4 regions of the Streptomyces sp. ADMS genome follow, and region 4 is predicted to be linked to each of the others. Evidence: riboswitches for the same ligand, from Rfam matches in the RefSeq annotation. Region 4 holds a riboswitch; each other region holds the start of a gene.

Evidence for each region. A riboswitch is a leader RNA that binds a small molecule or an ion and turns the genes downstream of it on or off. The one in region 4 is predicted to bind cyclic di-AMP.
Region 1: linked by a shared signal. The riboswitch ahead of RB628_RS24000 (transglycosylase SLT domain-containing protein) and the one ahead of RB628_RS36270 (LysM peptidoglycan-binding domain-containing M23 family metallopeptidase) in region 4 are both predicted to bind cyclic di-AMP.
Region 2: linked by a shared signal. The riboswitch ahead of RB628_RS11835 (transglycosylase family protein) and the one ahead of RB628_RS36270 (LysM peptidoglycan-binding domain-containing M23 family metallopeptidase) in region 4 are both predicted to bind cyclic di-AMP.
Region 3: linked by a shared signal. The riboswitch ahead of RB628_RS14220 (C40 family peptidase) and the one ahead of RB628_RS36270 (LysM peptidoglycan-binding domain-containing M23 family metallopeptidase) in region 4 are both predicted to bind cyclic di-AMP.

Annotation. Positions count from the first base shown of each region.
Region 1 covers NZ_JAVFVX010000057.1:39,363-45,070, forward strand. Annotated here, with positions in the region: partial or broken gene RB628_RS23990 (ATP-grasp domain-containing protein) at 7-299, shown strand; gene RB628_RS23995 (HAD family hydrolase) at 503-1,336, shown strand; gene RB628_RS24000 (transglycosylase SLT domain-containing protein) at 1,405-1,899, opposite strand; cyclic di-AMP (ydaO/yuaA leader) riboswitch at 1,903-2,068, opposite strand; gene RB628_RS24005 (polyprenyl synthetase family protein) at 2,695-3,705, shown strand; gene RB628_RS24010 (DUF2092 domain-containing protein) at 4,131-5,444, shown strand; gene RB628_RS24015 (ABC transporter ATP-binding protein) at 5,491-5,708, shown strand, end outside.
Region 2 covers NZ_JAVFVX010000020.1:38,163-43,870, forward strand. Annotated here, with positions in the region: gene RB628_RS11825 (cytochrome P450 family protein) at 1-32, shown strand, start outside; gene RB628_RS11830 (transglycosylase family protein) at 196-1,119, shown strand; cyclic di-AMP (ydaO/yuaA leader) riboswitch at 1,303-1,475, shown strand; gene RB628_RS11835 (transglycosylase family protein) at 1,479-2,180, shown strand; gene eno (phosphopyruvate hydratase) at 2,529-3,815, shown strand; gene RB628_RS11845 (septum formation initiator family protein) at 3,993-4,466, shown strand; gene RB628_RS11850 (DUF501 domain-containing protein) at 4,495-5,127, shown strand; gene RB628_RS11855 (Ppx/GppA phosphatase family protein) at 5,124-5,708, shown strand, end outside.
Region 3 covers NZ_JAVFVX010000026.1:52,756-58,463, reverse strand. Annotated here, with positions in the region: gene RB628_RS14230 (ATP-dependent Clp protease proteolytic subunit) at 141-776, shown strand; gene RB628_RS14225 (hypothetical protein) at 784-1,092, shown strand; cyclic di-AMP (ydaO/yuaA leader) riboswitch at 1,475-1,654, shown strand; gene RB628_RS14220 (C40 family peptidase) at 1,658-2,131, shown strand; gene RB628_RS14215 (LysR substrate-binding domain-containing protein) at 2,070-2,966, shown strand; gene RB628_RS14210 (ATP-binding protein) at 2,976-3,437, opposite strand; gene RB628_RS14205 (helix-turn-helix transcriptional regulator) at 3,650-4,507, shown strand; gene RB628_RS14200 (DUF397 domain-containing protein) at 4,517-4,741, shown strand; gene RB628_RS14195 (8-amino-7-oxononanoate synthase) at 4,820-5,708, opposite strand, start outside.
Region 4 covers NZ_JAVFVX010000149.1:4,436-10,143, reverse strand. Annotated here, with positions in the region: gene RB628_RS36290 (XRE family transcriptional regulator) at 1-468, shown strand, start outside; gene RB628_RS36285 (DUF6126 family protein) at 465-587, shown strand; gene RB628_RS36280 (tyrosine-protein phosphatase) at 618-1,415, opposite strand; gene RB628_RS36275 (alpha-galactosidase) at 1,586-3,679, shown strand; cyclic di-AMP (ydaO/yuaA leader) riboswitch at 3,957-4,140, shown strand; gene RB628_RS36270 (LysM peptidoglycan-binding domain-containing M23 family metallopeptidase) at 4,145-5,116, shown strand; gene RB628_RS36265 (DUF6250 domain-containing protein) at 5,337-5,708, shown strand, end outside.

The sequences.
Region 1 (5,708 bases), on a different contig from region 4:
CTTGATGTCCACAATCCGGAACTCGCGGACCTTGCCGCACGTTTCATCAAACAGATCGGCTTCGCCGGAACGATGGACCTCGACCTGCGCTTCGGCCGGCGCGGCGGACAGTGCAGGTTCTCGACTTCAACCCACGCATGGGCGTCCAGTTCCGGCTCTTCGAGAGCGAGTCGGGGGTGGATGTCGTCCGGGCCATGCATCTCGATCGACCGGGCGCACCGTTCCGCAGGGGGGAACAGCGCGCCGGGTACCGGTACATCGTGGCGAACATCGGCGTGGGGCATCTGGCGGCGCACAGGTAGGGCACGGGTTCGGTGCCGTCGGTCGACGCTCCCCTCGCTCGATCTTGTGAACAGGGTCTCACTGACCCGCGTTGTCGTGGTGCCCGTGTCCTCCCGCAGAGGGAACTGGCGCGGGCGTGGGGGCTGTTGCTGCCGGGATGCCGAACGTCGTCCGGTTCGGACGGGGACCGATGGGCCGAACGATCCGTATTCTCTGGATCATGGCCGCTCCCACCTCATACGCCCTGATCGCCACGGACCTGGACGGAACGCTCCTGCGCGGCGACGACACGCTCTCCGACCGGTCGCGGACCGCGCTGGCACGTGCCACTGCCGCCGGCGCCCGGCATCTGGTGGTGACGGGACGGCCGGCGCCGAGAGTCCGGCCGCTGCTCGACGACCTCGGTGCCGGGGGGCTCGCGGTGTGCGGGCAGGGAGCGCAGTTGTACGACGCCGGCGCCGACCGTCTGCTGTGGTCGGTGACCCTGGACCAGGAACTGGCGGAGACCGCCCTCGGCAAGATCGAGGCGGAGGTCGGGCAGGTGTACGCAGCAGTAGACCAGGACGGGGTCGACGGGCTGACACTCATCGAACCCGGGTACCTGATGCCGCATCCGACGCTGCCCGCCGTACGGGTACCGCACCGGGACGACCTGTGGGCCGCGCCCATCAGCAAGGTGTTGCTGCGCCACCCGTCCCTGTCCGACGACGAGTTGGCGTCGGCGGCGCGTGGAGCGGTCGGTTCCCTCGCGACCGTCACCATGTCGGGGCCGGGCACCGTCGAACTCCAGCCATGCGGCATCACCAAGGCGACGGGGCTCGCGCTGGCCGCCGAGTATCTCGGGCTGACCTCGTCCGCCACCATCGCCTTCGGCGACATGCCCAATGACATCCCGATGTTCGACTGGGCGGCCCACGGTGTCGCCATGGCCAACGCCCATCCCGAACTCAGGGCCGTGGCGGACGAGGTCACCCTCTCGAACGAGGACGACGGGATCGCGGTGGTGCTGGAGCGGTTGTTCGGCGGTGGGGGCGAGGGCGGGGTGGGCTGGTAGGCCGGGGTCGCCCCCACCGGCCGGGGTCGCCCCCACCGGTCGGGGTCGGCCTGTGGGCCAGGGGCGGCCTAGTAGGCCCCGTACACGTTGTCTATCGATCCGTACCGCGCCGCCGCGTAGTTGCAGGCCGCTGTGATGTTCGCGATCGGGTCGTAGGGGTCGTACGAGGTGCCGGCGACGTGGTATGCGGCGAAGGTCGGGTCGATGACCTGGAGGAGGCCCTTTGAAGGGGTGCCGGCTGCCGCGTTCGAGTCCCAGTTGTTGATGGCGTACGGGTTGCCCGACGACTCGCGGATGATGTTGCGGTAGATGCCGTCGTACGTTCCGGGGATTCCGTTCTGCGCCATGATGTCGAGCGATTCGTGGATCCAGCCGTCCAGGTTGTTCGCGTAGTACGTCGTCGTCGACGACGCGGACGACGTGGACGAGGGTGCGGCTGACGCCGTTGTCGCGGTCAGGAAGGGCATGGCCAGGGCGGCGGCGGCCGTTCCGGTTATGGCGAGGGTGCGCGTGAGCGTGCGGCGGGGGGTTCTCGCGCGGTGGTGCTGACCTCGTGCGGGCATGGTGAGTCCTCTCCGGCGCCTGCGAGGTGAGCTGTCGGGTTCGGGCGGGAGATGCCCGGCCGCGCGCGCTGTCGGCGCACGGCTTCACCCCTAGCCGCTCCGGCGTCGTGCCCGGACCGGCGGCCTACCTGGGTCCCCCGCTCCTGCCTGCGTGAGTCACGTGTGGGTGGGTGGGATCTGTGCTCCGCGGGCGGTGGCAGGATTCGGCGGTCCGCCCGGTGTGGCGCGAACGTATGCGAGAGCACACGGATGGAACAAGGGGCAGAAACAGCGGACTTGCTCATACGAGATGGATGTTTGGTGCGAAACGGGCATCGAGGTAAGGGCAGGTGGAGGGCTACTTGCTTTAGTGAATGGGTAGTTTGCGGAGGGTGGGTGAGGGGTGCCGGATTTCGGCGTGACTCGAATCACTGGCCGGGGGTAGTGGTGGGGCAGATGGAGGAGTGGGGTGATTAGGGAGCTTTTGGATGTTTTTCGCATTCTGGGGATGCATGTCCGCCGAGAGGGCGGAACCTCTCGCGCGACGTGCTTCGTTGTCGTGGCGACGCCGACTGTGAAGGATGGGGTGAGGTGGCATATGTGTGTGCGCACTCACTGGCGGGGCGGGATGTTTATAAATGTCCATGCTTTGGACTGATCAAAAACATTCCGGTCGCGATCCGATACCGCCTGGCCTGGACGGGCGGGCGCTCGCGGTGATCGAAACATGACCGGATACGCTGACTTGAGTGATGGCAGCGACCTATCGACACACCGTGTGACCGCCAGTAGACACCAGCAGACAGGAGATCCCTCGTGACCGTCGTCGGGCCGTTCGGGCTGAGCGTGCGGGACCAGGCTCTCGAAGCCGATGTCCAGGCCGGATTGGCGGCTGTCGAGGAAGGGCTGCTCGAAGCCACCAAGAGCGAGGTGCCCTTCATCACGGAGGCCGCGCAGCATCTCGTGCGGGCCGGCGGGAAGCGGTTCCGGCCGTTGCTCGTGATGCTCGCGGCGCAGTTCGGGGACCGCCATGCGCCGGGGATCGTGCCGTCCGCGGTGGTGGTCGAGCTGACCCACCTCGCGACGCTGTATCACGACGATGTCATGGACGAGGCCGAGGTACGGCGCGGGGTGCCCAGCGCCAACACGCGCTGGGGCAACTCCGTCGCGGTTCTCACCGGGGACTTTCTGTTCGCGCGCGCCTCGCACATCCTCGCCGACCTCGGGCCCGAGGCGGTGCGGGTGCAGGCGGAGGCGTTCGAGCGGCTGGTGACCGGGCAGATCCTGGAGACGGCGGGGCCGTCGGACGGGCGGGATCCGGTCGAGCACTATCTGGATGTGCTGGGCGGGAAGACCGGATCACTGGTGGCCGTGGCCTGCCGGTTCGGGGCGATGATGTCCGGGGCCGACGACAGTGTCGTGGACGTGCTCACCCAGTACGGGGAGCGGCTCGGGGTCGCCTTCCAGCTCGCGGACGATGTGCTGGACATCGCGTCCGACTCCCACGAGTCGGGGAAGACGCCGGGGACGGATCTGCGGGAAGGCATTCCCACGATGCCCGTGCTGCGGCTGCGGGAGCGGGTGGCTCGGCTGGGGCTGGCCGAGGATGTCGCGCTGTGCGAGTTGCTGGACTCCGATCTCAGTGACGATGCCCGGCATGCGGAGGCGTTGGCCCGGCTGCGGGTGCATCCCGCGTTGGAGCAGGCTCGGCGGGACACGGTGCGGTATGCGGAGGAGGCGCGGGCTGCGTTGGTGCCGTTGCCGGAGTGTGACGCCAAGGCCGCGTTGGTGGAGTTGTGCGACGCGGTGGTGCATCGGGCCGGGTAGGGGGTTCGCCCTCGCCGCCCTCACCCGTCCCATCCCTTACCTGGGGTCCCATCCCGTACCTGGGGTCCCATCCCGTACCTGGGGGCTGCGCCCCCAGACCCCCGCCACGGCCCTGAACGGGGCCTTGTCCGCAAACGCCGGGCGGGCGGATGGTGGCGTACGTCACATGCGTGGACCAGGTCCACGGTGAGATCGCCTCCCGACGCTGCCAGAATCAGAGCCGACCCCTACGGGTCAGGGGAGGGGATGCCTCCTCATGTCATCCCGTAGCAGTACACGGAGTTGCGCCCAAGGTCTGACGATTCCTCCTCGCCGATTTGGTCAGATGGAAACCACCACTCCTCACCGGTTCAGGTGAGAATGGCGGCTCAGGGTGGGCAAGTGTGGGACGGACAGCCGCCGCCGACGACGGAGGTAAGGCACACATGGCACCGTACGAAGAGGCCAAGGCCGGGAACCGGATCGAGGCCGAGATCGAGGCCGAGGACGTGCCGTCCCGGCGCCGCAGGGCCGCGCGGTACGCCGCCCCGGTCGCGGTGATCGGTCTGACGGTCGCGACGATCGGGCTGGTACCGGCGTTCGCCGGCTCCGGTGACCCCGATCTGCCGAAGATCAGCGCGCAGGAACTCATCGAGAAGATCGCCGCCTCGGACGTGCAGCAGTTGTCCGGCACGGTGAAGATCAGTACGGATCTGGGGCTGCCCGACCTCGGCGGTCTGGAGAGCGGACTTCTGTCGGGCGGGCTCGGCGGGGGTTCCGACGACTCGGGGTCGGCCGCCGAACCGAGCGCCAAGCTCCTCGAACTGGCCTCCGGCACACACACGATCCGTGTCGCCGCGGACGGCCCCGACAAGCAGAAGCTGTCGCTGCTGGAGAAGGCCGCCGAGTACAGCGTGATCCACAACGGCGACGAGGTGTGGGCGTACGACAGCGCGTCCAACGAGGCGTACCACGCGACGGCCCCCGCATCCGAGGACAGCAAGGGCGAAGGCGCCAAGGGTGAGGGCAAGGGTCAGGTCCTGCCAGGAGACGACGTACCCGCCACGCCCGGGGAGTTCGCCGAGGAGGCCCTGAAGGCGGTCGACGACACGACCTCCGTGACCGTCGACGGCACCGCCCAGGTCGCCGGGCGGGACGCCTACAAGCTGGTCATCAAGCCGAAGGCGTCCGGGTCCACGGTCGGGGCGATCAGTATCGCGGTCGACTCCAAGACCGGTACACCGCTGAAGTTCACGCTGACCCCGGCGAGCGGCGGTGCCGCCGTCGTGGACGCCGGCTTCGTCGACGTCGACTTCGCCAAGCCCGCCGCCTCGACCTTCGACTTCACCCCGCCCAAGGGCACGAAGGTCACCGAGGAGGGCCCGGGCAAGGCCGAGGAGGACTTCGACCGCGACTTCGGCAAGGAGTTCGACGGTGCCGGCAAGGGGTTCGACGGCCACGAGGGTACGGCGGACGGGCTCGAAGGCGACGGCGTCAAGGTCATCGGCGAGGGCTGGAACTCCATCGCCACGTTCGACTCGGGGGCCGAGGGCGGTCTTCCGTCGGCGGGCAGCTCGCCCGACGCCGGTGCCTTCGGCGGCTTCCTCGACTCCTTCGGCGACAAGGTCTCCGGCGACTTCGGCTCCGGCACGGTCTTCAAGACCCGTCTGATCAACGCCCTGATGACGGACGACGGCAAGCTCTACGTCGGCGCCGTCACGAAGGACGCCCTGGTCAAGGCGGCGAACGCAGCCCAGTAACTCCCGTACGGGAACCGTCGTACCGATATGACGATTGAGGGAGCTCATGGAGGGACCGTCCGCCACGGAGCCGGAAGAGGCGCACCGGGACGATGACGCGGTCATCGTCACCCGCGCCCTCACCAAGCGCTTCCGCGGCGGACAGCTCGCCGTCGACGCCCTCGACCTCACCGTTCCGGCGGGCAGCGTCTTCGGTTTCCTCGGGCCGAACGGCTCGGGCAAGACGACCACCATCCGCATGCTGATGGGCCTGATCGAGCCGAC
Region 2 (5,708 bases), on a different contig from region 4:
AATCCGGGCATACCTCGGCATTGGCGCCGTAGAAGATCACGAGAAGGTGACACACCCTCAACAGCGTGATCTTCACGTGATCTGCGCGGCATTAACTTGTGACAACTGATCGTCTGCCGATACGTTCGAGCACTAGTGCGACGCCCTCGCAGCATCCGTCGCACCAGCCCCCGCTGTCTCGCGAAAGGCAACCGCATGCTCTCCGGGAACGGTCGTCACCGTCGCCCCCGTCAGGCCCCGGCTCTGCTTGTCGCAGCCGGCGTGACCGGCTCCGCCATTGCCATCCCGCTGCTCGGCGCGACCGGCGCGAGCGCGGCCAGCGGTACCACGTGGGACAGGGTCGCGGAGTGTGAGAGCGCCACCTCCTGGAGTGCCAACACCGGCAACGGGTTCTACGGCGGGCTCCAGCTCACCCAGGCCGACTGGGAGAGGTACGGCGGTCTCACCTACGCCCCGAGCGCCGACCAGGCCAGCCGTTCGCAGCAGATCGCCGTCGCCGAGAACATCCTCGCCGACCAGGGTGCCGGGGCCTGGGAGGCCTGCGCGCTGCTGTCCGGGCTCGGCAAGGACACCAGTTCGGCCGACGTCGACACCGGTGTGGCCGAGGGAGACGCCTCGGGCGCGGCCTCGGAGTCGGACGCGGACTCTTCTTCCTCGTCCTCTTCCTCGTCGACTTCGACGGCGGCCTCTCCCACGCCCTCGGCGTCTCCCTCCACGGACTCCTCGGTCTCGACCAAGGCCTCGGAGTCCTCGCCCTCCCCCTCGCAGTCCGTCGCGGCGACGACCGACTCCGCCGAGTCGGCCGCCTCGCCGTCCCCCGCTTCCTCGTCACTCGATGTGGACAACTCGCAGGAAAGTGACAGTTCGCCCACGGAGTCGGTAAGTGGTGCAGAAGTGGGTAGCTCTGGGCAGAGTGCGGGAATTGGGGTGGGTGGTGAGGCTGAGGGCTCGTACACCGTCCGTGCCGGCGACACCCTCTGGAGCATCGCCGACTCCCTTGGTCTCGCGGGCGGATGGTCCGAGCTCTACACCGAGAACGAGCGCTCCCTCGGTGCGGACCCGAACCTCATCCTCCCCGGTCAGACCCTTGCTGTCGGTGATGAACCCGGGCAAAGGTAACCGGAGTTCACGTCACGCTTCGTGCTGAATGTCCGTTATAAATGCAGTGAGAGATAGGTCTCAGAAGCCCTGATCGTCTTTGTATTTCAGGGGATCACCTGTTTACGGTCGAGATCGCTCGCCATCGCGGGCCCCGCCGGTCGTAACGCCGAATCCTGCCAACGGCCGTACGGGAACAGTCGTCGCTATCAAGCGCCGTAGGCAGGAGCGGGGGACCCAAGGTAAGTGCCGCACCGGGGCAGTTGACCGGAGTGGCTTGGGGTGAAGCCGTACGCAGCCCGAGAGGGACGTACGGCCGGGCAACTCAACCGGCCCGAATCCGACAGCTCACCTCGCAGGCGTCGGTGAGGGGATCACGCATGCTGTTTTCCGGCAAGGGCAAGCACCGCCGTCCGTCCAAGGCCAGTCGCGCCGTCGCCATCGCCGGTGTCACCGGCGCCGCGGTCGCCGCTCCGCTGCTGGCGGTCGGCTCCGCCTCCGCCGCCACCTCCGCCGAGTGGGACACGGTCGCCCAGTGCGAGTCCGGCGGCAACTGGTCCATCAACACCGGCAACGGCTACTACGGCGGTCTGCAGTTCTCCGCCTCGACCTGGGCCGCGTACGGCGGCACGGCGTACGCCTCCACCGCCGACCAGGCCTCCAAGTCCGCGCAGATAGCCGTCGCCGAGAAGGTCCTCGCGGGCCAGGGCAAGGGTGCCTGGCCGACCTGCGGCGTGGGCCTGTCCGGCGCCGCCTACGACGGCGGCAGCAGCTCGGACACCGGCTCCGGTACGAGCGACAGCGGCTCCAGCGGCTCCGGCGAGGCCACTACCCGCTCCTCCGACCAGCAGGCCTCCCGTTCGCAGGAGCGGCCGGCCGCGAAGAAGACCGTCACCACCCCGACCGGCAAGAAGGTCGAGAAGGGCGACGGTGAGTACAAGGTCGTCACCGGCGACACCCTCAGTGAGATCGCCGAGGCGCACGACGTCAAGGGCGGCTGGGAGAAGCTCTTCCAGCTGAACAAGGACATCATCGACGACGCCGACTTCATCTACCCGGGCCAGCAGCTGCACCTCGGCTGACCCCGGTCACCGGCGGGCCGGAGCATCCCCCAGTTCTCGGCCGGCCCGAAGGTGAACCACAGGGCCCTCACATCCGTGCCCTCCATAGTGAAGGCCTCGTGAGGGTCACCCCCGTCCCCCACGGGCTCCCCGCTCCGGTGCGTGTTCCCCCGTACGCACCGGAGCGGGGCTTTTTGTTCCCTGGGGGAACAATGTTTACCCTCGCTTCCGTCCATGTTCCGTCCATGGGGTGGTCGGACGGCTGGCCGATGTCCCGGAGCCGGTTAGGCTCATCATCGCGGAGCCGCCGCGGCCCCGTACTCGCGAGGCCACGCAGCCCCGCGTACCCGCGTCACATCCCAGAAGGAGATGCTCGTGCCGTCCATCGACGTCGTCGTAGCCCGGGAAATCCTCGACTCGCGAGGCAACCCCACCGTCGAGGTCGAGGTCGGCCTCGACGACGGCAGCACCGGTCGTGCCGCCGTTCCGTCCGGCGCCTCCACCGGAGCCTTCGAGGCCATCGAACTGCGGGACGGTGACCCCAACCGCTACCTCGGCAAGGGTGTCGAGAAGGCCGTCCTCGCCGTCATCGAGCAGATCGGCCCGGAGCTCGTCGGCTACGACGCCACCGAGCAGCGCCTGATCGACCAGGCCATGTTCGACCTGGACGCCACCGACAACAAGGCCTCGCTCGGCGCCAACGCCATCCTCGGCGTCTCCCTCGCCGTCGCGCACGCCGCCTCCGAGGCCAGCGACCTCCCCCTCTTCCGCTACCTGGGCGGCCCGAACGCGCACCTGCTGCCCGTTCCGATGATGAACATCCTGAACGGCGGCTCGCACGCCGACTCCAACGTGGACATCCAGGAGTTCATGATCGCCCCCATCGGCGCGGAGTCCTTCTCCGAGGCCCTGCGCTGGGGCGCCGAGATCTACCACACCCTCAAGAAGGTGCTGAAGACCAAGGGCCTGTCCACCGGTCTCGGCGACGAGGGCGGCTTCGCCCCGAACCTGGAGTCCAACCGCGCCGCGCTCGACCTCATCATCGAGGCCATCAAGCAGGCCGGTTACGTCCCCGGCGAGCAGATCGGGCTCGCGCTCGACGTCGCCGCGTCCGAGTTCTACAAGGACGGCAAGTACGAGTTCGAGGGCAAGTCCCGCACGGCCGCCGAGATGACCGAGTACTACGAGGAGCTCGTCTCCGCGTACCCGCTCGTCTCCATCGAGGACCCGCTGTACGAGGACGACTGGGCCGGCTGGAAGACCATCACCGACAGGCTGGGCGACAAGGTCCAGATCGTCGGCGACGACCTCTTCGTCACCAACCCGGAGCGTCTGGCCCGCGGCATCGAGGAGGGTTCGGCCAACGCCCTGCTCGTCAAGGTCAACCAGATCGGCTCGCTGACCGAGACCCTGGACGCCGTCGAGCTGGCCCAGCGCAACGGCTTCAAGTGCATGATGTCCCACCGCTCCGGCGAGACCGAGGACGTCACCATCGCCGACCTCGCCGTCGCCGTGAACTGCGGCCAGATCAAGACCGGCGCCCCGGCCCGCTCGGACCGCGTCGCCAAGTACAACCAGCTCCTGCGCATCGAGGAGATCCTCGACGACGCGGCGGTGTACGCCGGTCGCTCGGCCTTCCCGCGCTTCAAGGGCTGAGCCTTTCCCGACGTCCGCTCTGCGGGCCACGGACACAGCAAGGGCTGAGCCTGACCCCAACCAGGGGTATGGCATAGCCAGTCGTACGTACGTCCCCGTACCCGGTCCCGTACCGTGTGCGGGGACGTACGCACGTGCGCAGGGGTACAGCAGGCGCAGACGCTCGGGAGGCGGGACATGTCCGTGAAGGACCGGGACCGGTTCTCCACCGCGACCAGGATCAAGCTGCTCGGCGAGCAGACGGCGGCCCGCGTCTATCGTTCCCAGACCAGGCGTCAGGCCCGCCGCTCTCGCCTGACCGGCCGGGCGGCCCTGCTCGCTCTGGTCCTCTGCTCGCTGATCGTGGCTCTTGCCTACCCGATAAGGCAGTACGTCTCCCAGCGCGCCGACATCGCCGACATGGAACGCGAACGCGACCAGGCCACCCGGCGGGTCGAGCAACTCCGCGACCTGAAGGCACGCTGGCAGGACGACGCGTACGCGGAGCAGCAGATCCGGCAGCGGCTGCACTATGTGATGCCGGGCGAGACCGGGTACATCGTCATCGACCCGGACGCGGCGAAGCAGTCGCGCGCCGACCTGGGCGCGGCCGACCGCCCCTGGTACGCGAACGTCTGGGACGGCGTGGACAAGGCCGACGCCGCCGAATAGTGAAGTGAACGGAACAGAGAAGACAGGTATGGACACGCCCCCGCCTCCCACCCCGCGCACCGAGCCGACCGACGCGGACGTCGAGGCCTTCCAGCAGCAACTGGGCCGCCCGCCGCGCGGGCTGCGCGCCATCGCGCACCGCTGTCCCTGCGGGCAGCCGGACGTCGTGGAGACGGCTCCGCGGCTGCCGGACGGCACGCCCTTCCCCACGACGTACTACCTGACGTGCCCGCGCGCCGCCTCGGCGATCGGCACGCTGGAGGCGAACGGCGTGATGAAGGAGATGACGGAACGCCTGTCGACGGACCCGGAACTGGCCGCCGCCTACCGGGCCGCGCACGACGACTACATCGCGCGCCGTGACGCGATCGAGGTCCTGGAGGGTTTCCCGAGCGCGGGGGGCATGCCGGACCGCGTGAAGTGCCTGCACGTCCTCGTGGGCCACTCGCTGGCCGCCGGCCCCGGGGTGAACCCGCTGGGCGACGAGGCGATCGCGATGCTGCCCGAGTGGTGGGCGAAGGGGCCCTGCGTGATGCGCTCGACGCCTCCGGAGGGGGAGGGCTGGGAGGTGGACGCGGGCGAGTCCGGCTACTTCGCGTTCAAGCGAGTGGAGCCCGAGGAGCCGGCGGACTCGGCGGAGTCCGGGGAGGGCGCCAGGTGACCCGCGTCGCCGCTGTCGACTGCGGTACGAACTCGATCCGCCTCCTCGTCGCCGACGCCGACCCGGAGACGGGCGAACTCGTCGACCTGGACCGGCGGATGACCATCGTCCGCCTCGGTCAGGGCGTCGACCGTACGGGGCGGCTGGCCCCCGAGGCGCTGGAGCGGACCTTCGCGGCCTGCCGTGAGTACGCCGCCGTCATCAAGGAGCACGGCGCCGAGCGGCTGCGCTTCGTGGCGACCTCCGCCTCCCGGGACGCGGAGAACCGGGACGAGTTCGTGCGCGGGGTGCTGGACATCCTGGGTGTCGAGCCCGAGGTGATCTCGGGTGAGCAGGAGGCCGAGTTCTCCTTCACCGGCGCCACCAGGGAGCTGGCGGGGCGCGACGACCTCGCCAAGCCCTACCTCGTCGTGGACATCGGCGGCGGCTCGACCGAGTTCGTGGTCGGGGACGACCATGTGCGCGGGGCACGGTCCGTGGACATCGGGTGCGTGCGGATGACCGAGCGGCACCTGGTGCGGGACGGGGCGGTCGTGGACCCGCCGGGGGACGAGCAGATCGCCGCCGTCCGGGCCGACATC
Region 3 (5,708 bases), on a different contig from region 4:
ACAGCGCGTGCCTCGTGCGGCGAGCTGCTCCACGGCATTTTCGCTGTCAGCGAGCACCTCGCGGAGGCCCTCGCGGCGGACTCTGTACGTCCTGTACATTTTTTACGGAAGCCACCGAGGAGGCGCGCGCCATGAAGGCCATCGACGAACCGTCAGCCCGCTATGTCCTGCCCGAGTTCACCGAACGGACCAGCGCCGGGCACCGCACGCTCGACCCGTACTCGAAGTTGCTGGAGGAGCGGATCGTCTTTCTCGGGACGCCGGTCGACGACATCTCGGCGAACGACGTGATGGCGCAGTTCATGCATCTCGAATACCTGGCGCCCGACCGGGACATCTCGCTGTACATCAACTCCCCCGGCGGCTCGTTCAGCGCGATGACGGCGATCTACGACACGATGCAGTTCGTCACCTGCGAGGTGGAGACGATCTGCCTGGGGCAGGCGGCGTCGGCGGCGGCCGTACTGCTGGCCGCGGGTACGCCGGGCAAGCGCAGCGCGCTGCCGGGGGCCCGCGTACTGATCCACCAGCCCTCGCTGCCCGAGCCGATCCACGGCCAGGCCAGCGATCTCGCCATTCAGGCCCAGGAGTTGGGCCGGGTCCGTACCCTGCTGGAAGAACTGCTCGTGCGGCACACCGGACAGAGCCCGGAGCAGGTCGCCGCGGACATCGAGCGGGACAAGATCCTGGACGCCCAAGCCGCCCTGGAATACGGGCTGGTGGACCGGGTCGTGCCCAGCCGCAGGTCCTCGCACCCCGCCCCCGGCACGAGGTGAGCCGCCGATGCTTCCGCCCGAACTGCCTCCGCTGCCCGCCCTGACGCGCGCCGAGGGCGAGTTGATCGACCGATATCTCGAAGTGGCCGATCTGCTCGGCCGTATCAACCCGGCGTATCACGGGGACACGTACCGCGGACTGCGGGCCGCGCAGGCTCTGGTCACCAAGGCGGTGGCGTTGCGGGACGCGCTGGAGCTGATGCATCAGCGGGGCGAGGCCGAGGTGCACGCCGATACGCTGGCGCGTGCGCTGCGCGTCCTCGACGGGGAGCGCCGCACGGCGCGTGTCACCGTTCCGCGTGAGCCCGCCAGTTGACTCACCCGGTCGGCGGACTCGTATCGGACGGGCCCACGTGTCGCGGTGACGGACTGTCCGGAACGGGACGGGACGTGACTGGATACCATCCCCCGTTCGGAGTAGCCGTAGGTCCCTCGACGGGCCCGTTCGCCTTGCGCGACGCGCGTAGTTCCCAGCCGGAACGAAGACGTTTCAGGGCTGGTCCGGGGGTGCGCGACCCCCTCGAAAGTCGCCCGGGGGTACGGGTGTCCACCCGAATGGGGCAGCGGTGAGTAACACCACAAAGCCCCGATTCCATTGGGATTTTCATACTTCCATGAGCCAAGATCCCTTCCTGACGACAAGCCCCCGCCACAACGGTGGGGCGATCCGGGCGGACGCCGAGTCCTGCCGCCGCCCGGATGACCGGTCGACAGATGTGCATCGGCAGGAGTGGAGGACCCAAGCACGACGGGTCGCCGGAACGGTCACGCCATGACCGGGCCGAGCAGCCCTTGGGGTGAAGCCGCAGCAGCGGCCGGGCAACTTCGCCAGCCCGAATCCGACAGGTCATCCTTCACAGGCGGCTGACGAAGGGTTGCGCATGTCTGCGCTCAATCGTGTCCCGTCGCTGATGACCCGTGCCGGTACGGCCTCGGCTCTCACCCTCGCCGCCGTGGGCGGCAGCTTGGTGATCCCCGGTGCCGCAACCGACGCCGCGGCGATCGCACCGTCGACGAAGGCACTTCAGATCGCGGCTTCCAAGAAGGGCTCCCCGTACAAGTACGGCGCCGCGGGACCGAGCAGGTTCGACTGCTCCGGGCTCACGCTCTACTCGTACAAGAAGGCGGGCAAGAAGCTGCCTCGTACGGCGGCGGCCCAGTACAACAAGACCAAGCACATCTCCGCCAAGAGCCGCAGGGGCGGAGACCTGGTCTTCTTCCACTCGGGCTCGAACGTCTACCACGTGGGCATCTACGCCGGGAAGGGAAAGATCTGGCACTCCCCGAAGACCGGTGACGTCGTCAGGCTCCAGAAGATCTGGACGAAGAGCGTCTGGTACGGCCGGGTCAGCTGACCCGCCCGGAGCGCGGGGCGGCTGCCAGAGCCGCCGCCCCGCACTGCTCGTACGGCATCACCGGGGCGCCCGGCTCACACCGGCGGGCGAGCTGCTGGTGGCGCGGGCCCGCCGGGTGCTGGACGAGCTGGAGCGGGCCCGGCACGAACTGGCCCGGCTCACCGGCCTGTCGGGCGGCGCGCTCAGGCTCGGCACCTTCCAGACGGCCGGTATCCAGCTGCTGCCGCCGGTGCTGAGCGCGTTCCGCCGGGCCCATCCGGACGTGGAGCTGTCGGTCGCGGACTACGAACCGCCGGCCGGGGTGGCCGCCGTAGCCGCCGGAGAGGTCGATCTCGCGCTCACGCACGCCTACGAACCGGGCGGACCCGCACCGCTGCCCGCGTCGGTCGCCGCCGAGCCGGTCCTCGTCGAGGAGCTGGTCCTGGTGACCGCGCCGGGCCATGTGCTGGCCGGGGACTCGTCCAGGCTGCCCCTGACCGAGCTGGCGGGCCAGCCGCTGATCAGCATGGCGCCGGACCATCCGCCCCGACAGAGCGTGGAAACGGCCCTCGCCCGGGCGGGCGCCACTCCGTCGGTGCTGGTGGCGACGCCGGGGTACGCCCTGGTGTGCGCGCTGGTCAGCGCGGGCCTCGGGGTGGCGGTCGTACCGGAGATGGTCGCGCGGACGGCGGTCACGCCGGTCGGGACCCGGCTGCTGGAGCCGGGCGACCTCCGCCGGACGATCTCGGTCGTCCGCCGTACCGACGAGACCGCGCCCGCGGCCGACGCCTTCCGCGCCCTGCTGCGGGGCGCGTTCGGGCGAGCCCACGGCAGCGGAGTGCAGGGGCCGACCTGAGCCGAACCGTTACGGCTCCTGCTGGCCGGCCGCCGGTACCGGAGGCCTGGCCGGGGCCGTCCACGGGAGTTCGATCGACACCGTCTTGCCGCCCTCGCGGGTGGGACGGACGCGCAGTTTGCCGCCCGACTCCGCGGTCAGCCAGCGGATGATGACCATCCCGCGGCCGTTGTCCTGCTGGACGGCGGCGGGCAGGCGTTTGGGGAAGCGCGGGTGGCTGTCGGTCACCCCGATGCGCAGGTGTTCGTCACGGTCGAGCGCGATGTCCACCGTGAAGGTGGGTGACAACCCGAAGGTGTGCTGTACGGCGTTGGTGGCGAGTTCCGAGACGATCAGGCGGATGGTGTCGGCCGCTTCGGCGTCACTCGGCAGCCCCCATTCCGCCAGTACGTCGGCGACATATGCGCGGGCGGCGGAGACCGAGGCGGGATCGCTCGGCAGAGTGACGGATGCTTCCAGGTGGTCTGCCATGGCGACGTCGTCCCTTTCCCACAGGACCGGGGCCCGACACGGAGCGGCTGGTTCGAGTACGGTCCCGGACTGGTGCTTCGCGCCAGACTGCCATTCCCGTGCCGGTAACGGGGTGCGATCCACCAAGATATGCATATATCTGTCGCTCGAAGCGGTGAACTCTGCGACCCCAGCACGTATTTGGGCGGCCCATCAGGAGTAGGGAGCAGCCCATGCAGTACGGTCCCGCGGTACGCCGCCGGAAACTGGGATCCGAACTGCGCGCACTGCGCGCCAGGGCAGGCCTCACGAGCGGTGAGGCGGCCCGCTTGGTGGGCTGGCACCAGTCGAAGGTGAGCCGGATCGAGACCGGTACGAGCGGGGTGAAACCGGCCGACGTCCGGTTACTTCTGGATGCGTACGAGGTCCCCGGCGGCGAGTCGCGCGACTTGCTGCTCGTGCTGGCGGGCGCCGAGGACGGTGGCCGGCACCACTGGTGGCACGCCTACCGTGGCGTACTGCCGCCCACCTACCGGGACTTCATCAGCCTGGAGTCACAGGCCAGCACGATGCGCACCCTGGAGACCTCGGCCGTCCCGGGGCTGCTGCAGACTCCGGAGTACGCCCGCGCGATGACCCGGGCCGCCGTGGACGGCCTGGAGGAGACCCGGCTCGATGCCCTGGTCGAGGTGCGGCTGGCCCGGCAGGACGTGCTGCGTTCGGATCCGCCGCTGACCCTGCGCGCGGTCCTCGACGAGGCGGTGCTGCGCCGTGAAGTGGGTGGCCCGGAGGTGATGGCACGTCAGCTGGAACGGCTCATGGAAGCGGCCCTGCTGCCCCAGGTGCGGCTCCAGATCCTGCCGTTCGCCGCGGGGGCGTACATCGGCATCACAGGTCCTTTCGTTATCTTCTCCTTTCCGACCATTTCTGACCTGGATGTGGTTGTTCTCGACCAGATGATGAGTAGCCTCTATCTCGAACGGAAAGAAGACCTCCAGGCCTACAGTGAGGCCTTCAACACCCTTCAGATCCACGCCCTTTCGCCCGAGGACTCGTTGGATTTCATCGCCGGTCTGCATCACGGCGTGTAAGGAGGCACCATGCCAGCACTGCCTCGGAACGCTTCGTCCGTCGTCGAACCGTCCGGTGTGCAATGGCTGCGCAGCAGCTACAGCACCGGCGCGAACAACTGTGTGGAGACGGCCCGTCCGGACACGGAAGTCCGGGTCGGCCTGCTCGCCGTACGCGACTCCAAGAACGCTGCCGGGCCCGTCCTGCTCTTCTCCCCCGAGAGCTGGGCGGGATTCCTCACCGCGTTACGGTGATCGCCCCAGGACACACGGCCGTGGTCCGCCGACTCATGGTCGCGTGTCACTGATCAACCGTACTGACGCACTACCGGTCTACGGCCGGTTCTCGCCGATCACCTGTACCGCCCGTGCGATCTGTTCCTCGGCCAGGTCCGCTCGGGCGGTCAGCCGCAGCCGGGACACCCCGTCGGGCACGGACGGCGGGCGGAAGCAGCCCACACCCACTCCCGCGGCCCGGCAGTCGGCCGCCCACCGCACCGCCTTCTCCGGGGACGGCGCGCGCACGGAGACGACGGCCGCGTCCGGCCGTACCGCCGCCAGTTCCTGAGCCGTCAGCCGGGTGTGCAGATCACACGCCACCGCACGCGCCCGTGCGGCCCGTTCGGGCTCGCGGCGCAGCAGCGTGAGGGCCGCGAGGGCGGCGCCCGCCGCGGCCGGGGCGAGACCGGTGTCGAAGATGAACGTACGGGCCGCGTTGACGAGGTGCTCGATCACCGGAGCGGGTCCCAGCACCGCACCCCCCTGACTGCCGAGCGACTTGGACAGCGTTACGGTCACGACGACGTCCGGCGCCCCCGCCAGACCGGCCGCGAACGCCGATCCCCGCCCGCCCTCACCCAGGACACCCAGCCCGTGCGCGTCGTCGACAACCATCCCCGCGCCGAACTCCCGGCAGGCGGCGGCAAGTTCGGACAGCGGTGCAGCGTCCCCGTCGACCGAGAAGACGGTGTCGGACACGGCCACGGCGGGCCCCGTGTGCGTACCGAGCGCCTTGCGGACGGCGTCCGGGTCGGCGTGCCCGACGACCTGGGTGGTGCCCCGGGCAAGGCGGCAGCCGTCGATCAGCGAGGCGTGGTTGCCCGCGTCCGAGACGACGAGGGAGCCGTGCGGCGCCAGTGCGGTGACCGCGGCGAGGTTGGCCGCGTAGCCGGAGGAGAAGACGAGAGCCGCCTCGAAACCGCAGAAGCCGGCCAGTTCACGT
Region 4 (5,708 bases):
ACCGGGCGGCGCCAGCCTTCCCTGCCGATGCTGCTCGGGCTCGCCCGCATCTACGGTACGACGGTCTCCGAACTGCTTGGTGAGACCGTCGCCGACCGGGACGCCGTCGTGCGCGCCACCGACATGGAACCGACGGCCGCGGGCGGCTGGTCCTACTGGCAGGCCGGCGCGTCCGGGCGCGGGATGCAGGCACTGCGCGTCCATGTGCCGTACGGGGCACAGGGCGACATCGTGCGCGTCCACCCCGGCGAGGAGTGGCTGTACGTCCTCAAGGGGCGGCTGCGGCTGCGCCTCGGGGACACCGCGCACGTCCTCGCACCCGGCGACAGCGCGCACTTCGACTCGCTGACCCCGCACCGCCTCGCCGCCGACGGCCGCGACGGCACCGACCTGCTCTTCGTCCACACCCTGTTGCAGAGCCCCACCGCCGGCCTCTGCCTCGGCCCGAGCGCTGGAGTGAGGCCATGACGAACATGGAGGAGAAGTTCCCCCGGGCCCTGTGGGTCCGGCTGATCATCTACATCGCGGTCGGGCACGTCTTCGCCGCTTTCATCTACCTGCTGTTCGAGGTGGGCGCGAAGCAGTAGCGGTCACGCACGTCCCGCTCGGCCGAGCCGTCAGTCGAGGAAACGCTCGCGCAGCCGCTCCCGCATCTCCGGAGTGACGCCCAGCCCCTGTGCCAGATAGTTCTCGACGCCGCCCCAGGTTTCCTCGACCGTCTCCATGGCTGCCCTCAGATACTCGGGGCGGGTGCCGAAGAGCGGGTTGAGCAGCTCCAGGACCTCGGGGCTGTAGGCCTTGGCCACGGAACCGTTGCGGCGCACCTTGTAGCGCCTGTGCTGCGCGTTCGACTCCATGTAGTCGGTCACGATGGCGTCGCGCTCCACCCCGACGGCGAGCAGTGTCACGGCGATGGACAGTCCCGCGCGGTCCTTGCCGGCCGCGCAGTGCATCAGGGCAGGGACACTGTCCTCGGCCAGCGCGTGGAGCATCCGGGAGTGCTCGGCCGTGCGGTCCCTGACGATCTCACGGTAGGAGTTGATCATCCGCTGCTCACCCTTGCCGTCGGCCAGGAGGCTGCGCAACTCGTCGAGATCGCCGTCCCGGACCATCTTCCAGAACTCCGCGCCGTGCGCCGGGTCGGACAGCGGGATGTTCACGTTGCGCACGCCCGGCAGCTCGACGTCCGGCCCCTCCAGCTTGATGTCGGCCGCGTTGCGGAAGTCGAAGATCGTGTGCAGCCCGAGGGAGCCGAGAAACGCCGCGTCCTCGTCGGTCGCGTGAGCGAGATGACCGCTGCGGAACAGCCGCCCCGGCGCCACGCGCCGGCCGTCCACGGTCGGCAGGCCGCCCACGTCACGGAAGTTACGTACGCCGCCCAGCTCGGGCTCGGTCGACGGGACCTGCTGCGTCACGAGGGCTCCCCTCCCACACCGCCCCGCGGACGCTGCTCGTCGACGGGCGCGCTTCGACGATACGACATGGGTGAGCAGGCCAACGAGTTTTCCACAGGCGTTGCCGTCGGCGTCCCTGGCGCTGATGATGTTGATGCTTGAGCGTGCCTGTTCGGATCTGTGGGGACATGATGCTGGAAATTGCCGGAACCGGTCGTACGTGGCTTCTCTCGGGGCCCACGAGCAGTTACGCCGTCCATCTCACCGAGGACGACGAACTGCTGCACCTGCACTGGGGCCCGCGGATCGCCCTCGTCGACGCGGAGGCGCTCGCCGTCCGTCCGCTGCCGGACTACTGGCCCTTCGAGTCCCCGCTCGACGGTCGGGAGGAGTACCCGGTCGAGGGCGGCCCCCGCTTCGTACGGCCCGCCCTGTCCGTGCGGACCGGCGAGCGCCGGGGCACCGAATGGCGGTTCGAGGCGTACGAGACCGCGGGCGGCGCCGAGGGGGACGAACTGCGACTGCGGTTCCGCGACGCGGGGCTGGTGATCACGCTCCACTACCGGATGCGCCACGACGTCGTGGAGCGCTGGGTGACCCTCACCCATGACGCCCCCGACAGCGCCGGACCGGTTGAGCTGCTCCGCGCGGACTCGGCCACCTGGACGCTCCCCGAGCGCGATGGCTGGCGCCTCTCCCAACTGCACGGACGCTGGGCCGCCGAGTCCCGGCTCGTGAGCGCGGACCTCACCTACGGTGAGAAGGTCATCGGCAGCCGGCGCGGGCACACCGGGCACCAGCACCTGCCCTGGGTGGCGCTCGACACCGACGCGACCGAGGAACGCGGCGAGGTGTACGCGTGCGCGCTCGGCTGGTCCGGCTCGTGGCGGATCGCCGTCGCCCAACTGCCCGACGCGCGCGTGCAGATCACCGGTGGCGCCGGGTACGACGACTCCGGCCTGCTGCGCCTGGCGGCGGGTGAGTCCTTCACCACGCCCGTCTTCGCGGGGCTGTGGACCGCCTTGGGGCACGGTGGGGCGAGCCGGGCGTGGCACGCGTACCAGCGCGCGTTCGTCGTGCCCGACGCGGACCGGGACCGGCCCGTGCTCTACAACTCCTGGGAGGCCACGGAGTTCGACATCTCCGAGGAGCAGCAGAGGACGCTGGCCCGGCGGGCCGCCGCGATCGGCGTCGAACTGTTCGTCGTGGACGACGGCTGGTTCGGGGCCCGCACCAGCGACCGGGCCGGCCTCGGTGACTGGACGCCCAATCCGGACCGCTTCCCGGCGGGCGTGAGGCCGCTCGCAGAGTACGTGCACACCCTGGGCATGCAGTTCGGTATCTGGGTCGAGCCCGAGATGGTCAACCCGGACAGCGACCTGTACCGCACCCACCCGGACTGGGTGCAGTTCCAGTCGGGACGAAAGCGGACGGAGTTCCGCAATCAGCTCGTACTGAACCTCGCGCGCGAGGATGTCCGCCAGTACCTGTGGGAGCAGCTCGACGGGCTGCTCTCCAGTGCCCCGATCGACTACGTGAAGTGGGACTTCAACCGCTGCTTCACCGACGCCGGCTGGCCCGGCGAGGACTACCCCCAGCGTCTGTGGGTCGACCATGTGCAGGGACTGTATGCCCTGCTGGACCGGCTGCGGGCGGCCCACCCGGGCGTCGCCTTCGAGTCCTGCTCGGGTGGCGGTGGCCGGATCGACCTCGGTGTCCTCGCTCGTACGGACCAGGTGTGGACCTCGGACAACACCGACCCGCTGGACCGCCTCGCCATCCAGGAGGGCTTCAGTCAGATCCATCCGGCGCGGGTCATGGCCGCCTGGGTCACGGACAGTCCGAATACCCAGCTCAACGACCGGGTCAGCTCGTTGCGGTTCCGGTTCGTGAGTGCGATGGCCGGGGTGCTCGGCGTAGGTGGCGACCTCGCCAGGTGGACGGAGGCGGAGCTGGCCGAGGCGAGGGAGTGGGTGGCGCTCTACAGGGAGATCCGCCATGTCGTGCAGCGCGGCGACCTCCACCGGCTGCGGCGGCCGACCGGCGGACTGAGCGCGGTGCAGTACGTGCTCGGGGGCGAGAGTGTCGTCCTGGCGTGGCTCCAGGCGCAGCACCACGGTGAACCGGTACCGGCGCTGCGGCTGCGCGGACTCGACCCGTCTGCGACGTACGAATGCCGTGAAACGGGTGAAGTCCACCGAGGTGCGGTGTTGATGCACCACGGTCTGCGAACGGGGCTGAAGGGTGACCTGGATGCGGCAGTTCTCCGACTGCGTCGCATCTGATGCTTCTGTCCGTTATGGCGCCTTAATTCCAACTCGCTTGGGAATAAGGGTTGCTGTGCGGCAGGGGAGTGAGCAGCGTCATATTCGTGACGGTGTGTCGCCGACATGTTCACGTAATTTCGGCGTCTTTTAAGGATGTTCAGGGGGCGGAGAGATCCAGAATTCACGGACAGTGACGGGTAATTCTGGGGAGGATCACAGGAAACCCGTACACAGGGAACCTGAAGCTTGTTTCCGTGCGTCTTGGTCGCTTACGTTCGCCTCCAATCCGGACGGACGCCCAATCCTGCCGCCGCCCGGAACCCGCATCGAACACCCGAGAACGGCAGGAGCGGGGGACCCACAGGTAGAACGCCTGTTCCGGTCTCTGGAACAGGCTTGGGGTTAAGTCACGTTCAGGCGTGGCCGGACATCTCCAGTCCGCACCCGACAGCTCACCTCGCAGGCGCCGGAGAGGAATTCGTCATGCCCGCGAAGGGTAAGCACCGCCGTCCGAAGTCCCAGCGATTCACCCGCTCGATAGCCGTCGCCGGAACCGGCGGAGCGGCTCTCGCCCTGCCCCTGCTGGGAGCCACCGGCGCCCAAGCGGCCACGGCGGAGTCCACCACGCAGTCCGTTCAGTCGCTTTCGGAAACGGCCAGGTCCGTAACCGCCCAGCCCGTTTCCGCGAAGACGGAAAAAGCTGCTTCCGCTCCCTCCGCCGCCAAGGAGGCGAACGTCAGGACATACGCGGTCCAGGCCGGCGACTACCTGTCGAAGATCGCCGAGGAGCAGAGCGTCAGCGGTGGCTGGAAGAAGCTCTACTCGGACAACCGCACCGCCATCGGTGCCGACCCGGGCCTGATCCACCCCGGTCTGAAACTGACGATCGGCAAGAAGGCCGCGTCCACCTCCTCGCCGTCCTCGTCCTCGGCGGAGTCCTCCTCGAAGTCCTCGCAGTCCACGAAGACTCAGACGCCCGAGCCGGCCGCCGAACGCGAGACGGCCGAGACCTCCACGACGACCGAGACCGCCGACACCGGCAGCTCCAGCGGCTTCACCCTTCCCGTGGCCGGTGGCATCGGCACCGCCTACCGCGTGGCGGGCAGCATGTGGTCCAGCGGCTACCACACGGGCGTCGACTTCGGCGCCCCGACCGGCACCTCCCTCAAGGCCGTCGGCGCGGGCACCGTCGTCTCCGCCGGTTGGGGCGGGGCGTACGGCAACCAGGTCGTCGTCAAGCTCGCCGACGGCTACTACGCCCAGTACGCCCACCTCGCGCAGCTCTCCGTCTCGGCCGGCCAGACCGTGACCGCGGGTCAGCAGGTCGGTCTCTCCGGTGCCACCGGCAATGTGACCGGCCCGCACCTGCACTTCGAGATCCGCACCACCCCGGACTACGGCTCCGACGTGGACCCGGTCGCGTACCTCCGCTCGAAGGGCGTCGCCGTCGGCTGACGCGCACGCTTCGGGAGGACACACGCCGAAGGCCGGACCCCGATCCCGGGGCCCGGCCTTCGGCGTGTTCGCGATGCGGTTCGTGATCGTCACCTTGCGGTCCTGTGGCGCGAGTGCCTGGAGTGTCGCCAGGAAGAGAGAGCGGGGGCAGAGTGAACTCCCTAGCTGTGCAAGCGCTTTCCGCCGCTGTGACCACCATTCAGCCACAAGGAGCCGCCTCGTGACGACCACTCGCAGAGCCTTCGGAGTCCTGGCCGCCGGCGCGGCCGTCGCCGCGCTCAGCCCGGCTGCGAGCGCCAGTGCCGCCGCATACGGACGCCTCATCGCCCGCGACGACTTCCTGCACGGTCTCGGCCGGTGGGCCGTCGAACTCCAGGACGGTGGCAGTGTCACGGCGGCCCGGGGCGTCCTGGAGGTCGACGTGCCGAGCGGTGCCACCAGCTGGTTCAAGCGCAGTCTGCAAGGCCCGTACGCCATCGAGTACACGGCGACACCGGTCTCGGCGGGCGGGGTCAACGACCGGGTCTCCGACCTGAACAACTTCTGGAACGCCGTCGACGTCCGCTCCCCGGACGACCTCTTCGCCACCCGG